3 regions of the Streptomyces sp. NBC_01591 genome follow, and region 3 is predicted to be linked to each of the others. Evidence: riboswitches for the same ligand, from Rfam matches in the RefSeq annotation. Region 3 holds a riboswitch; each other region holds the start of a gene.
What was found. Region 3 has a riboswitch for cobalamin ahead of OG978_RS38015 (CbtB domain-containing protein). Riboswitches for the same ligand answer to the same signal wherever they lie in the genome.
Positions count from the first base shown of each region.

Region 1: another riboswitch for cobalamin. It lies ahead of OG978_RS13115 (prenyltransferase/squalene oxidase repeat-containing protein); the one in region 3 lies ahead of OG978_RS38015 (CbtB domain-containing protein).
Region 2: another riboswitch for cobalamin. It lies ahead of OG978_RS10160 (cobalamin biosynthesis protein); the one in region 3 lies ahead of OG978_RS38015 (CbtB domain-containing protein).

Region 1 is NZ_CP109327.1:2,804,232-2,809,395, forward strand. Features, by position in the region: gene OG978_RS13105 (MBL fold metallo-hydrolase) at 181-1,221, shown strand; gene OG978_RS13110 (DinB family protein) at 1,283-1,852, opposite strand; cobalamin riboswitch at 1,934-2,068, shown strand; gene OG978_RS13115 (prenyltransferase/squalene oxidase repeat-containing protein) at 2,178-3,452, shown strand; gene OG978_RS13120 (SCO2322 family protein) at 3,449-4,126, shown strand; gene OG978_RS13125 (energy-coupling factor transporter transmembrane component T) at 4,123-5,164, shown strand, end outside.
Region 2 is NZ_CP109327.1:2,173,008-2,178,171, forward strand. Features, by position in the region: gene OG978_RS10150 (inorganic phosphate transporter) at 1-625, shown strand, start outside; gene OG978_RS10155 (hypothetical protein) at 660-890, shown strand; cobalamin riboswitch at 1,044-1,172, shown strand; gene OG978_RS10160 (cobalamin biosynthesis protein) at 1,318-2,346, shown strand; gene OG978_RS10165 (cobyric acid synthase) at 2,343-3,902, shown strand; gene OG978_RS10170 (putative cobaltochelatase) at 3,961-5,164, shown strand, end outside.
Region 3 is NZ_CP109327.1:8,203,543-8,208,706, reverse strand. Features, by position in the region: gene OG978_RS38035 (pirin family protein) at 1-492, opposite strand, end outside; gene OG978_RS38030 (tetratricopeptide repeat protein) at 671-1,054, shown strand; gene OG978_RS38025 (GNAT family N-acetyltransferase) at 1,224-1,730, shown strand; gene OG978_RS38020 (CbtA family protein) at 1,862-2,635, opposite strand; gene OG978_RS38015 (CbtB domain-containing protein) at 2,663-2,878, opposite strand; adenosylcobalamin (AdoCbl) riboswitch at 2,882-3,030, opposite strand; gene OG978_RS38010 (histidine phosphatase family protein) at 3,140-3,742, shown strand; cobalamin riboswitch at 3,872-4,054, shown strand; gene metE (5-methyltetrahydropteroyltriglutamate--homocysteine S-methyltransferase) at 4,233-5,164, shown strand, end outside.

The sequences.
Region 1 (5,164 bases), 5.4 Mb from region 3:
GACTCTGTGTCAGAACTGATACCAGTTCCAGTTCCAGGAGTCCACGGCCACGACGGCACCCCTGACGAGATGGTCGACCAGGGCTACTACTGGAACAAGTTCTCGTTACAGTGGGCGCGATGCACCCACAGCGGGCGCGACGGATCGCAGCCGCACGTCGCCGAGAGAGATGGGGACCTCATGACGCAGGTGACCGACCACGGCGGGGGCGTGCACAGCATCAAGGTGCCCATCCCGGACAATCCGCTCGGCCATACCCTCGTGCACGTCCTGGACACCGACCGGGGGCCGGTCCTGATCGACACCGGGTGGGACGATCCCGAGGCGTGGGACACGCTCGGGTCCGGGCTCGCCGCTGTCGGTACGGAGATGGCCGACATCCACGGGGTGGTCATCACCCACCACCACCCCGACCACCACGGGCTCTCCGGGCAGGTACGCGAGGCCTCGGGGGCCTGGATCGCCATGCATGCGGCGGACACCGCGATCGTGCGACGTACCCGGGAGTCCCGGCCCGGCACCTGGCTGACGTATCTCGCGGCCAAGCTCACCGCGGTCGGCGCGCCCGAGGAGCACCTCGCGCCGTTGCGGGCCGCCGCGGCCGGCGGGGGGCGGACGCGGACCCTGCCGGGGTTGCGGGCCGCGCTTCCGGACCGGGAGATCGTGCCCGGTGAGCTGCTCGGTCTGGCGGGGCGCAGGCTGCGTGCGATCTGGACGCCGGGGCACACGCCGGGGCATGTGTGCCTGCACCTGGAGGAGGAGCATCCGGGGAATCTGCCGGGCCGGGGCCGGCTCTTCTCGGGGGATCACCTGCTGCCGGGGATCAGTCCGCACATCGGGCTGTACGAGGGCCCGGACGATGCGACGGTCACCGATCCGCTCGGCGACTACCTCGACTCGCTGGAGCGCATCGGCCGGCTCGGGGCCGCCGAGGTGCTGCCCGCCCATCAGTACGCCTTCACCGATGCGGCGGGACGCGTACGGGAACTCCTCGGCCATCACGAGGAGCGGCTGACCGGGCTGCTGGGGCTGCTGGCCCAGCCGCTGACGCCGTGGGAGCTGGCCGAGCGGATGGAGTGGAACCGGCCCTGGGAACAGATCCCGCACGGTTCCCGGAACATCGCCGTCTCGGAGGCGGAGGCGCATCTGCGGCGGCTGGTGAAGCTCGGGCGCGCGGAGGCGGTGACGGGAAGCGAGCCGGTGACGTACATCGCGGTGTGAGTGCGAGTACGAGGTGGGGCGGGCCGCCCCACCTCGCACTGTTCACCTCACCGGCCGGGCCTCACTGGCCCACCCGTCCGTCGATGCACTCGCGCAGCAGGTCGGCCTGCCCGCAGTGACGGGCGTACTCCTCGATCCTGTGCACCAGCAGCTCCCGGACGGAGATCTTGTCCTTCCCCAGCCGCTCGCCCAGGTCCAGGTGCCCGGCCAGCGCGGCGTCGGTCGCGGCCTGCTCGCGCTCCAGATCGGCGTACGCGGCGTCGACCACGGCCTGATCGGCGACGGCTCCGTCGAAGTCCCCGTCACGCTTGCCGTACAGCTTCGGCAGCGGTTCACCGTCGGTGATCCAGTTGCGCCAGTCCCGTTCCACCTCGGCGAGGTGGCGGAGGAGGCCGAGCAGCGACATCGTCGACGGCGGGACCGACCGGCGGGCCAGCTGCTCCGCGTCCAGGCCGTCGCACTTCATCCGCAGGGTCAGCCGGTAGTCGGTCAGGAAGTCCTGGAGCGTCGGGAGCTCACCGTCCGGACTGTCACCGTCCTTGTTGCGGGGGTCGTCGTCCGGGTCCGCCCACATGTCGGGGTAGACGGTCGCCTGGCTCCAGCGTGCGGGTTGATCACTCATGCGGGACATGGTCGCCCGTTCGGGGCCGGACTCGCCAGTGGGTTTCCCGAGTTGTCGGCGAGCCGAAGCCGCCCAGGGCCCGGCCGGGCCCGCCCGGTAGAGTGTGCGGGTCGTCATCATGCCCGTTCAGGGGGAAGCCGGTGCGAATCCGGCACTGACCACGCAGCCGTGAGCCGTCGTCGCAGACGGTGAGTCGGAATGCCCTGTCCGCGGTCGTGACCGGCTCGGACCACCGGACCCCCGGTGGTCGGCACCGTCGAGGTATACGGAGCCGGAGCCTGGTGCCTGAGCGTGCCTGTGCCCGGTTCACCCCGCAGGAGAGGCCCCGCCAGCCATGACCGTACGTCGCAGCGCAGCAACGCTCGCCGCCACCGCCGCCGTGCTCTGCGCGACCGCTGCGCCGGTCGCGGTCGCAGCGCCGTCCCCCTCGCCCTCGCCGTCCGTCGCACTGCCTGCCGGGCTGTACGGCACGAAGGACCCCACCTACGACGGGGTGTGGCGGCAGTCGCTGTCCTTCCTCGCCCAGCGGCTCGAAGGGGTCACACCGGCCACGAAGTCGGTGGACTGGCTGATCTCCCAGCAGTGCGCCAACGGCGCCTACGCCGCGTTCCGGGCCGATGCCTCCAAGCCGTGCGACGCGAAGACGGTGCTGGACACCAATGCCACCGCGGCCGCCACCCAGGCGCTGGTCGAGGTCGGCGGGCACCGGGAGATCGTGAACAACTCGGTGCGCTGGCTGAAGTCCGTGCAGAACGAGGACGGCGGCTGGGGCTACACCGCGGGCGCGCCCAGCGATGCCAACTCCACCTCCCTGGTGATCGGCGCCCTCGCCCGGCAGGGGCAGCGGCTCGCGGACATCACGACCCCCGGCGGCAAGACCCCGTACGACCCGCTGCTCGCGCTCGCGATCCCGTGCGGCGGCAAGGACGGCGGCGCCTTCGCCTACCAGCCGGACAAGAAGGGGAAGCTCGCCGCGAACGGGGACGCCACCGCGGCCGCCGTGCTCGGCACGATGGGCAAGGCGATCGCCGTCGGGAACAACGCCGCGGGCAAGGCGCCCCGCTGCCGGACCGGCTCCGGTCTCACGCCCGAGCAGGCCGCCCAGAACGGCGCCCACTACCTCACCGGCGCCCTCGCGGGGAGCGGCCACCTGAACCTGGCGCCGATGCCGGGTGCCACCGACACGAGCCCGCAGCCCGACTTCGGCAACACCGCGGACGCGGTCGTCGCGCTGTCCGCGGCCGGCCACCAGGACAAGGCGGCCGGGGCGATCGACTGGCTGAAGAAGAACTCCGCGGAGTGGGCCGCCCAGAGCGGTCCCGCCGCCTACGCCCAGCTGATCCTGGCCGCCCACGCCACCGGCAACAACGCCCGGGACTTCGGCGGCGACGACCTGGTCGCCCGGCTGAACGCGGCCGGCCCCGCGCCCGCCGCCGTCGTGACGCCCGACCCGTCCGCCGACACCGGGTACGAGGCCACGGAGAAGGACCAGGTCCACAGCGGCGACGACGTGATCGGGGGCGTGTGGTGGTACATAGGCATCGGCCTCGTCCTAGCTGCGATCGCGTTCTTCCTGATCAGCGGCCGCCGGAAGAACAGGCAGCCGTGAGGCGCGCGGGAAGGGCCACCGCGCTGCTGGTGGTCCTGGGCGCCGTCCTGGCCGTGCTCGGCGCGGGACCGGCCCAGGCGGCCGGGTACCGGTACTGGTCGTTCTGGGAGAGCTCGGGCTCCGACTGGACGTACGCCACCCAGGGCCCGTCCCTGGTCCGGCCGGACGACGGGGCGGTGCAGGGCTTCCGGTTCTCGGTGAGCGAGGACTCCCAGGACTCGGCGAAGCCCCGCCGCGCCCCCGAATTCACGAAGATCTGCGCGGACACCCCGGCCAAGGACGGCACCAAGCGGATCGCGCTCGTCATCGACCCGGGCACGGCCTCGGACGCCCCCGTGGGTGAGACTCCGCCCGCCCTGCGCACCGCGTGCGCGCAGGTCGGCCCCGACGCGAGCGCCGCGGAGGCGCTCGCCGCGGTGGCCAAACCCTTGCGGTACAGCAGCGACGCAATGCTCTGCGCGATCACCGGCTACCCGGACTCGGGCTGCGGCGAACAGGTCTCCGGCGACGGACACGGCACACCTGCCGCGTCCGAGTCCGCCTCCGCGGCACCCGCCGAGTCCGCCGCCTCCTCCGGCTCCGGCGGCCCCTCCGCCGGGGTGCTCGTCGGTGTCGGCGCCGTTCTCCTCCTCGGCATCGCCGCAGTCGTGCAGGCCCGCCGCCGCCGCGGATGACCGCCCCGACCAGCTCCACGGTCCTGGCGCGCCGCCGTCCGCTGCGCGCCCCCGAGGCGACCCGGAGCAACGCCCTGCCCGCCGGGGCCTGGTGGCTGTGGGCGCTCGGCCTCGCCACCGCCGCGTCCCGGACCACCAACCCACTGCTGCTCGGACTGCTGGTGGGGGTGGCCGGTTACGTCGTGGCGGCGCGCCGCACGGACGCGCCGTGGGCCCGTTCGTACGGGGCGTTCATCAGGATCGGGCTGTTCGTCATCGGTGTGCGGCTGGTCTTCTCCGTCTTTCTCGGTTCGCCGATCCCCGGTACACACCTGGTGTTCACGCTCCCGGAAGTGCCGCTGCCCGACTGGGCGAAGGGGGTCAGGATCGGTGGCCGGGTCACCGCCGAGCAACTGCTCTTCGCGCTGTACGACGGGGCGAAGCTGGCCACCCTGCTGATCTGCGTCGGTGCGGCGAACTCGCTCGCCAACCCGGCCCGGCTGCTGAAGTCGCTGCCGGGTGCGCTGTACGAGGCGGGGGTCGCCGTCGTCGTCGCGATGACGTTCGCGCCGAACATGGTCGCCGATGTGATGCGGCTGCGCACCGCACGACGGCTGCGGGGCCGTCCGACCGGCGGCATCAAAGCGGTCCTCCAGATCGGACTGCCGGTCCTGGAGGGCGCGTTGGAGCGGTCGGTCGCGGTGGCGGCGTCGATGGACGCGCGCGGCTACGGGCGTACCGCCCAGGTCCCGCCCGCCGTCCGGCACACCACGAACGTCCTCACGCTCGGCGGGCTGCTCGGGGTGTGCGCCGGTACGTACGGTCTGCTGGCCGCGCAGGGCGGGGTGTACGGGCTGCCGCTGCTGATCGCCGGGCTCGTCGCCGCGATGGCCGGGCTGCGGCTCGGCGGCGCCCGTTCGGTCCGTACCCGCTACCGGCCCGACCGGTGGGGTGCGCGGGCCTGGCTGGTGGCCGGCTCGGGTGTCGCGGTGGCGGTGGCGATGATCTGGGCGGGCGGTGTCGACGGGGCGGCGCTGCACCCCGGGGTCGTGCCGCTGG
Region 2 (5,164 bases), 6.0 Mb from region 3:
CAACCCGCCGGTCTGGGTCATCGTCTGCGCCGGTGCGGCCATCGCTCTCGGCACCTACCTGGGCGGCTGGCGCATCATCCGCACCATGGGCAGCGGCCTCACCGACCTCAAGCCGCCGCAGGGCTTCGCCGCCCAGACCAGTGCGGCCACGGTCATCCTGGCCTCCTCGCACCTCGGTTTCTCCCTCTCCACCACCCAGTCCTGCTCCGGCGCCGTGATGGGCGCGGGCCTCGGCCGCCAGGGCGGTGTGGTCCGCTGGTCCACCGCCACCCGGATGTTCGTCGCCTGGGGTCTGACCCTGCCGGCCGCGGGTCTGGTCGGCGCGGGCGCGGAGCTCCTCACCAAGCAGGGCACCTGGGGCGTCGTCGTCGTCGCGGCGCTGCTGGTCGCGGGCTCCGGTGCGATCTGGCTGGTGTCGCGCCGCAAGCCGGTCGGCCACGGCGATGTCGCGCCGACGGACGGCGACGCCGAGCCCGCGGGCGTCGTCACCACGGCCATCGCCGCCGTCAGCCCGCCGCCCACCACGGCCTCGGCCACGGTCCAGGCACCGGCCCAGAACCTCATGACCACGATTCCGGCCCCGGCCGGGACCACCCAGGACCCGGCGCGACCCGCCACCGTCTGAGCCGGCCGACAGGTCAGCCGTCTAAGGATTCAGCATGAACATCGACTGGGCAGCCCTCGGCTCCGTATTCGGCGTCTCCCTCGTTGTCACCGTCGCGCTGGTGGGCCTCTTCACCCTGGGCATCGTCGGCCTCTCCAAGCAGCCGGAACCGGCGGCGCAGGGCGGCTCCGGCGGCTCGCTGCTGCTGGCCCGCGCCGGCGCGTACGTCTGCTTCGCGCTGTGCGCCGCGGCCGTCGCGTACGGGATCTATCTGATCGTCGCCTGAGCCACTCCCGCGCACGCTCCCCCGTCGGGCCGGACACCACATGTGTCCGGCCCGATGTGCGTCTCAGCACACTGCGCCGCCGCAGGTCAACGGCAGGTTGACGGGCGTTCGCGGAGCGTGGTGGACTGCCGGAGCCAATTACGGCGACAGCAGAGGAAGCCGGTGCGAATCCGGCGCGGTCCCGCCACTGTCACCGGGGAGCGGTCCCCCACACCGGAAGTCACGGCACGCGCGAGCGGGCTGGAAGGCCGGGGGAATCGCGGATCCGGGAGCCAGGAGACTCTCGTCGCCGGTCACGTCGAACCAGGGCGCGGACCCTGAGTGAGGACATATCGCCATGCCTGGCTGCCGTGCGTCCGCTGTTTCGGCGCTCTCGACGAGAGCCGCCTGTACGAAGGTCCGCCGAGGCGCGACGGCCGGCTGAGCCGTGCGAGCCGACCGCATCTTCGCGTACGGCGCCACGGCCGGTCTGATCGGCGATCTGCTGCTCGGTGACCCCCGCAGGGGGCACCCGGTCGCCGCCTTCGGGCGGGCCGCAGCGGGCGTCGAGCGCCGTCTGTGGCGCGACCACCGCGGCTGGGGCGCGCTGCACACCCTCGTCTGCGCCGGAGGCGCCGCGGGTGGTGCCGCGCTGATCACCCGTGCCGTACACCGCAGCCCCGCCGCCTCCGTGGCACTGACCGCGGCCACCACCTGGTCTGTCGTCGGCGGTACGTCCCTGGGGCGTGAGGCGCGGGCCATCGGCGACGCCCTGGCGGCCGGTGACATCGACCTGGCCCGCGAGCGGCTGCCGCATCTGTGCGGGCGCGACCCGCAGTCCCTGGACGGACCGCAGATCGCCCGCGCCGTCGTCGAGTCCGTGGCGGAGAACACCTCGGACGCCGTGGTCGGCGCCCTGGTGTGGGGCGCGCTGGCCGGGGTCCCCGGACTGGCCGGCTTCCGGGCCGCCAACACCCTCGACGCCATGGTCGGCCACAAGTCGCCCCGTCACCGGCGCTACGGCTGGGCCTCGGCCCGCCTCGACGACCTCGCGGGCTGGCCCGGCGCCCGGCTCACGGCCCTGCTCGCCGTGGCCGCCGGAGGGCGGCCGCGTGGAGCGGTCCGCGCCTGGCGGGCCGATGCCGCCAAGCACCCGAGCCCCAACGCGGGCCCGGTGGAGGCCTCGTTCGCGGGTGCGCTCGGCGTACGGCTCGGCGGGACCCTCGCGTACGGCGGCCGGGTCGAGCACCGCCCCGTGCTCAACGGGGCGACGGGCCGGGCGGTGGAGACCGAGGACATCGAGCGCGCGGTGCGGCTGTCGCGCCGGGTGAGTGCGCTGGCCCTCGGCGTGTGCGTGGCGGGACGGCTCGGCGCGGCCCTCGCCGCACGACGGATCGCGGGGCGCCGGATCACCTCAACGAACGGGGCAGGACCTCGTATCGCGGGACCTCGTATCGCAGGACGGAGAAGCACATGAGCGGCGGGCTACTGGTCGCCGGAACCACTTCCGACGCGGGCAAGAGCGTCGTCACGGCAGGTATCTGCCGCTGGCTCGTGCGCCGGGGCGTGAAGGTGGCGCCCTTCAAGGCGCAGAACATGTCGCTGAACTCGTTCGTCACCCGCGAGGGTGCCGAAATCGGGCGCGCCCAGGCCATGCAGGCCCAGGCCGCCCGCGTCGAGCCGACCGCGCTGATGAACCCGGTCCTGCTCAAGCCCGGCAGCGACCGCTCCAGCCAGGTCGTCCTGATGGGGAAGCCGGTCGGCGAGATGAGTGCGCGCGGCTACCACGGGGGCAGGCAGGAGGCGCTGCTCTCCACGGTCCTGGAGTGCCTGGAGGAGCTCCGGGGCACGTACGACGCGGTGATCTGCGAGGGGGCGGGCAGTCCGGCCGAGATCAATCTGCGGCGCACGGACATCGTGAACATGGGCATCGCACGGGCGGCGCGCTTCCCGGTGGTGGTCGTCGGCGACATCGACCGCGGTGGCGTCTTCGCCTCGTTCTTCGGTACGACCGCGCTGCTCGCCGCCGAGGACCAGTCGCTGATCGCCGGCTATCTCGTCAACAAGTTCCGCGGCGACGTGTCGCTGCTGGAGCCGGGCCTGGACATGCTGCGGGACATCACGGGGCGGCCGACGTACGGGGTGCTGCCGTTCGCCCACGGCCTCGGCATCGACGAGGAGGACGGTCTGCGGGTCTCGTTGCGCGGCGCCGTGCGCGAGTCGGTCGTCGCGCCGCCGCACGGCGAGGACGTGCTGCGCGTCGCGGTGTGCGCGGTGCCCCTGATGTCGAACTTCACCGATGTGGACGCGCTGGCCGCCGAGCCCGGCGTCGTCGTCAGGTTCGTGGACCGTGCCGAGGAACTGTCCGACGCCGATCTCGTCGTCGTGCCGGGCACCCGCGGCACCGTGAAGGCGCTGGCCTGGCTGCGCGAGCGCGGCCTCGCCGACGCGCTGGTGCGGCGCGCGGCCGAGGGCCGGCCGGTCCTCGGCATCTGTGGTGGCTACCAGATCCTCGGCGAGCACATCGAGGACGAGGTCGAGTCCCGGGCCGGGCAGGTCGAGGGCCTGGGGCTGCTGCCCGTACGCATCCGCTTCGACCGCGAGAAGACCCTGGCCCGGCCCGTCGGCGAGGCGCTCGGTGCCCCGGTCGAGGGGTACGAGATCCACCACGGCGTGGCGGACGTGCACGGTGGCGAGGGGTTCATCTCCGATGGCCGGGGACACAGCCTGGACGGCTGCCGGGTCGGCGCCGTGTGGGGCACCCACTGGCACGGTTCGCTGGAGAGCGACGAATTCCGCCGCCGCTTCCTGACCGAGGTCGCACAGGCCGCCGGCCGGCGTTTCGTCCCCGCTCCCGACACCGGGTTCGCGGCGCTGCGCGAGGAACAGCTCGACCGCCTCGGCGATCTCATCGAGGAGTACGCGGACACCGACGCGTTGCTGCGGCTCATCGAGTCGGGCGCACCGTCGGGACTTCCCTTCATCCCCCCTGGAGCACCCGGAGCCCCTGGAGCACCCGGAGGACGCCGATGAACGGTGTGTCCCGAGACCGCCTTTTTCATGCCCATTCACCCGCAGGAGGGATCGCCCCGTGAGCACGCATTTCCCGTTCACCGCCGTCGTCGGGCAGCAGGACCTGCAACTCGCCCTGCTTCTCAACTCCGTCGCGCCGAACATCGGTGGCGTGCTCGTACGGGGAGAGAAGGGCACCGCGAAGAGCACCGCCGTGCGCGCGCTCTCGGCGCTGCTGCCGGAGGTGGACGTCGTCTCCGGGTGCCGCTTCTCCTGCGCCCCCGAGTCGCCCGACCCGGCGTGTCCCGACGGCCCCCATGAGGCCGGGACCGGTGTGTCGCGGGACGCCCGCATGGTGGAGCTGCCGGTCGGCGCGTCCGAGGACCGGCTCGTCGGGGCGCTCGACATCGAGCGGGCGCTCGCGGAGGGCGTGAAGGCATTCGAGCCGGGCCTGCTCGCCGACGCGCATCGCGGGATCCTCTACGTCGACGAGGTCAACCTGCTCCACGACCACCTCGTGGACCTGTTGCTGGACGCGGCCGCGATGGGTGCCTCGTACGTCGAGCGCGAGGGCGTCTCCGTACGGCACGCGGCGCGTTTCCTGCTCGTCGGGACGATGAACCCCGAAGAGGGCGAGCTGCGGCCGCAGTTGCTCGACCGTTTCGGGCTGACCGTCGAGGTCGCCGCGTCCCGGGAGACCGATCAGCGGGTCGAGGTCGTGCGGCGCCGTCTCGCGTTCGACGACGACCCAGCGGCCTTCGCCGCCAAGTGGGCCGACGAGGAGGACGCGTTGCGGGCGAGGATCGTCGCCGCGCGTGCGCTGCTGCCCGAAGTACTGCTCGGGGACGCGGCGTTGCGGCAGATCGCGGCCACCTGCGCGGCCTTCGAGGTCGACGGGATGCGGGCGGACATCGTGATGGCGCGGACGGCCACCGCGCTGGCCGCCTGGGCGGGGCGTACGGATGTGCTCGCCGAGGACGTGCGGCAGGCGGCCCTGCTCGCGCTCCCCCACCGCCGCCGGCGCAATCCGTTCGACGCGCCGGGCCTCGACGAGGACAAGCTCGACGACACGCTGGAGCAGAACGGCGGCGAGGACGACGACCCGGACCCGGACGGCCCCGGTGGCGGCGGTCGGCCCCCGCGGGGCGACGGCCCCGACACGCCGCCGCAGCCCGAGGGCGAGGACGGCGACACGCCCGCGCCGTCCGTGCCCGGGCAGGGGCAGGGGCAGTCCGCCGGAGGCGGTGAGCAGCAGCCGGTACGCGCTGCCGAGCCGTTCCGCA
Region 3 (5,164 bases):
GGAGACGGTCGGCAGGTCGGTGTGGTGCTGGAAGTGGGGCTCGACGTGGCGGTGGGCGTCCGGCAGCGCGACCCAGAGCTGGGCGCCGTGCAGAATCCTCGCGTGGGCCTTCGGGCTCTCCTCGGAGTGGCTGATGGCCCGGCCGGAGGTCATCAGTCCGAGTTCGCGCGGGCGGATCGTGCGGAGACTGCCGAGGCTGTCCCTGTGCAGGACCTCGCCGTCGTGCAACCAGCTGACCGTCTGCAGGCCCATGTGAGGGTGGGGCGGCACTTGCATCCCGGGTTCGCCCGCGATGTCGTCGGGGCCGTAGTGATCGACGAAGGCCCAGGCGCCGACCATGCGGCGGCCGAGGTTGGGCAGCAGCCTGCGGACCTCGGTGGACTCGCCCAGCCGGACGTGGCGAGGGGTGAGGAGTTCACGTACGGGCTCGGCGACGACGAAGCCCCGCCCTCCGCAGACGGAGAGTGCGGCCTGGCGATCGAGATTGCTCATGGCGCTCAACCTATTCCTGTGCGGGCCCGGGAGTGCCGGTACCCACGCCGATGATTTAGTGGAATATTCAACCACCATGCGTCGTTCCGGCAATCGCAGGGTGGCTGACCGGTAGCCGGTTCAGCGATTGGACGGAGCCGGGCACGATCCGGGGACGGTCCGTGACAGAGGAGGTCAAGTGAGCGACATCTACTACGAGTTCGGCACGGCTGCCGACCGCTGGGACCGTGCGCAGATGTTCTTCGAAGCGAAGGAGTACATGACCGCGGCCCGAATCCTGGAGGGGCTGGTCGAGGAGGTGCCGGAGCAGGTGGCGCCGCGTCTGCTGCTGGCCCGGACCTACTACCACTCGGCGCGGCTCGGCAAGGCCGAGGCGGAGTTGCGGGCGGTGCTGGAGCGCGACCCGGTCGAGCACTATGCGCGGCTGATGCTGGGCCGCACCCTCGAGCGCCAGGGACGGAGCGCGGAGGCGGCCGGCCATCTGCGGATGGCGGCGGCGTTCTCCGGGGACTTCGACTTCGGTACGGGCCGGACGGACGCCCAGGGCCCTTCCGCCGGGTGAGTCCGGGAGATTCGCGACGAGGGTGCTCAGGGGCCGCGCGGGGCGTCCGCCGGACGGTTCGGCCATTCCGTCCGGAGGGCGCCCTCGGCCGCGGTGCCCTCCTGACCGGCCGCACCGGCCGGTCAATTCGGATGCCGTCCGCCCGTCCCGCGTGATATTCCACTCGCTCATGACCGACCTTGAGACCCCGCGCCTCCTCCTCCGCCCGATGAACGCTTCCGACGCCTTGCACGTGATGGCGGGCACGCCGGGAGACGGGGCGCGCTGGGCGCCCGGCTACCCCTCCCCCGGCGAGACGGCCGCGGCCGAGCGCTTCCTCGACACCTGTGCGAGGTCCGGGGACCCCAGCCCCTTCGGTTCGTACGAGATACGTCGCCTCGCGGACGGAGTGGTGATCGGCGGGCTGGGATTCCACGGTGCACCGGACGAGAACGGGCACGTCACGATCGGTTACGGCCTCGTCCCCTCGGCGCAGGGGATGGGGTACGCCTCCGAGGCGTTGCGCGCCCTGCTCCGGTTCGCCCGCGATCAGGGGGTGAGCTGTGTGCACGGTGACACCGATCTGGACAACCTCGCGTCCCAGCGCGTCATGGAAGCCGTCGGAATGCGCCTGGTGAAGGAGGACGAGCAGTTGAAGCACTACCGGATCGACTGGGGCCCGCAGGCCGGGGAGTGAGCCGGTGGCCGCCGGGCCCGCGGGCGACGGGTTCGGCCGCCGGACCGGCCGGTGCACGGTGGAGGAACGCCGGAACCCCGCCGGGAGCTCCCGGCGGGGTTCCGCGCATCGGCCTGCAGGCGTTGTGCCGGTCAGCCGGCCGCCGTGGCCGCCCGGTTCGCCGGGCTGTTTCCGGTTGTGACGGAGCCGGTCCCGGGCGCGAGCAGCCGGTCCGTCAGATGGCCGAAGACGAGGCCGAAGGTCACCCAGAGGGTGGCCTGCACGGCGAGGGTGCTCAGGCGGAACTCCCACAGCAGGGCGGCCGGGAAGTCCTTGCCGACTTCGTTGTACGAGGGCAGGAACGCGTAGGCGAGTCCGATCACCAGGACATAGGCGGCGGATGCCGTGATCGTCGCGTTCCAGTTGCCCAGGCGGGGAGCCAGCCGCTTGCCGAGGATGACCGCGGCGACGGCCAGCAGCACGCTGAGGGCGACCATCAGGAAGAACAGGGCGGTACGCGGGCCGATGGTGTCGGGGTTGCCGACGGCCGGCGGGTTGGCCGGGTACTTCAGGAACGGCACGACGTACACCGTCAGCAGGGCCGCACCCGCGATCAGGGCGGCCGTGGCCCGTGGGCCGAACCTGCCGATCCGGCCGAGGGCGTAGCAGAAGACGAGGGCGGCGATGCCACCGATCGCCACGCCGAAGACCAGTACACCGGTGGCGAGGCCGGCGGTGGACTGCATGGTGCGGCTGACCAGTTCCTCGCCGCCGTCATGGTGATGGCTGTGCGACTCCTCAAGGGCGATGGCCGCGTCCACGCGCGACTCACCGAGGAAGTAGGCGACCAGCAGAGCGAACGCACCCGCGGCAAGGCCGGCCAGCATGCCGCGAACAAGCAGAGCTCTGACAGATATGGAGTTCATGAGGTTTCCCCTGGATCGGACGGTACGTCAGTGGCAGGGGAAACCGAGCAAGTGGCGGCCGTCGTGGACCCACTCGTGGACACCTTCGCCGGAGATGACCGCGGTGGCACCCTGTTCGGCGCCGACGAAGTAGAGCAGTACGAGCATGAGAATGCCGAAGAAGACCGCCCAAGGGGCAATGGCCTTCAGGGAGATGGGAGTGATCGCCGGTACGGCGGTGGCGGGGGCAGCAGTCTGTGCCATGGCAGAACCTCCTGAGGGAACACGCGTCCCGATCGTGGTGCCTGAGACGTAGGTGCTGGGTCTGACTTCCCGCACAGATACGGGTTCACAGTGGCGCGACCGTGCCGGATTCTCACCGGACTTCCGTCGCACCTACGTCATGCTCGTCGTGACGATACCCCTTGGAGGCGGCCCCCTGCCATGGCGCCGACGGAGGCCGGATCGCCCTGATGCCAGGGTGGGCACACCCAAGGGGCCAGAGTTCAGGGAGTTGACCGGGTCATGACGGTACAGGTGATGTTGATCTCACCGGCGCTCAACGCCGCGCTGCGCGAGGCCCGTTTCGACGGTGACGCGCCGCTCGACGCGGCCGGGGCCCGCCGGGCCGGGGCCGTCGCCGCGGCGGTGCCCGCCGCCGACCGGTATCTGCGCGGGCCGTCCGCGCGATGCGCCGGGACCGCCGACGCGTTGGGGCTGCGCGCCGGGCCCGAACCGGCGGTCCGTGGCTGGGACATGGGCCGGTGGAGCGGTCGACGGCTGGCAGCGGTGAGCACGGCCGAGCCGGAGGCCGTGTCGGCCTGGCTGACCGATCCTTCGGCGGCTCCCCATGGCGGCGAGTCCCTGCTGGATCTCTGCGCCCGGGCCGGACGCTGGCTTGAGACGGTGGGGACGGCGGCATCCGCCGAGGGCGGCGAGGGCGGCCGCGTGCTGGGGGTCGTCGAGCCGGCGGTGGTACGGGCGGTGATCGTCGGGGCACTCGCTCTGCCGGTGGAGGCGTTCTGGCGCCTGGACATCGCCCCCCTGACACTGACCGGGCTCAGCGGCCGGTCCGGCCGGTGGAACCTGCGGTGCGGACAGCCGCTGTCCCCTTCGCCGGGCGACTGATCCCGTCGACGGCGATCCCCCGGACGATCAGCCGAGGGCGGGCCTGGGCAGGAGTTGTGGCCGAGCCCGGCACCGCAGGAGGTGGCCCTGGCAGGATCCGGAGGAGAAGCCCTAGGGTGGGGGTGCAGCTGGTTCGCCCTGTCCGCCAGACAGGCGCGTCGCAAGAGGGAACCCGGTGGGAATCCGGGACTGCCCCGCAGCGGTGAGTGGGAACGACCGCCGTCATCGAGCACTGGACCCGACGGGTCCGGGAAGCGACGGCCAGTAGGTGTCTCGTACGCGAGACGCGCCCGCGAGTCCGAAGACCTGCCACTGCCCGTGCGCGTCGGACGCGCACGGTGATTCCGGTGACCTCGTGGGCGGGTCGGCGTACATATCGGGCAGGTCACGCGCGCCGGCACGGCGCCGCGGATCCGCCCGGTCCGTCATCCCTTCGCGCCTGCGATCCGTCCCGGGGTCGTATCAGGACACGCTCGCGAAGGAGAGTTCCGTGACCACCGAGTCCGCAGCCGCGGCAGCCCGGGCCACCGTGTACGGCTACCCCCGCCACGGGGGCGACCGGGAGCTGAAGAAGGCCGTCGAGGGGTACTGGAAGGGCCGCGTCACCGCGGCGGCGCTCCGGGAGACCGCCGCAGAACTACGCCGTGCCAACTGGCGTCGGCTCGCCGCCGACGGCATCCACGAGGTCCCGACCGGTGACTTCTCGTACTACGACCATGTGCTGGACACCAGCGTGATGGTCGGTGCCGTACCCGACCGGCACCGCGAGGCCGTCGAGACCGACGGGCTGGACGGCTATTTCGCGATGGCGCGTGGTACGCAGGACGTGGCGCCGCTCGAAATGACCAAATGGTTCGACACGAATTACCACTACCTGGTGCCGGAGCTCGGCCCCGGCACCGTTTTCGCCGCCGATTCCGCCAAGCAGGTCGAGGAGTTCAGGGAGGCGCTGGCGCTCGGGCACAACCCCCGGCCGGTGCTCGTCGGTCCGGTGACGTATCTGCTGCTGGCCAAACCCGCTCCCGGTGTCGCTGCCGACTTCGAGCCGCTGACACTGCTCGACCGGCTGCTGCCGGTGTACGCCGAGGTTCTGGCCGATCTGCGTGCGGCCGGTGCGCAGTGGGTTCAGCTCGACGAGCCCGCGCTGGTGCAGGACCGTTCCCCGGCGGAGCTGAACGCCGCCGCGCGCGCCTACCGGGACCTGGGCACGCTCGCAGACCGGCCGAAGCTTCTCGTCGCCTCCTACTTCGACCGGCTCGGTGAGGCACTCTCCGTTCTGGCGAAGGCCCCGGTCGACGGCCTCGCGCTGGACTTCACCGGTCCGGCAGCCGCCAATCTGCGGGATCTCGCCGCGGTCGGCGGTCTGCCGGGCAAGCGGCTGGTCGCCGGGGTCGTCGACGGCCGCAATGTATGGATCAACGA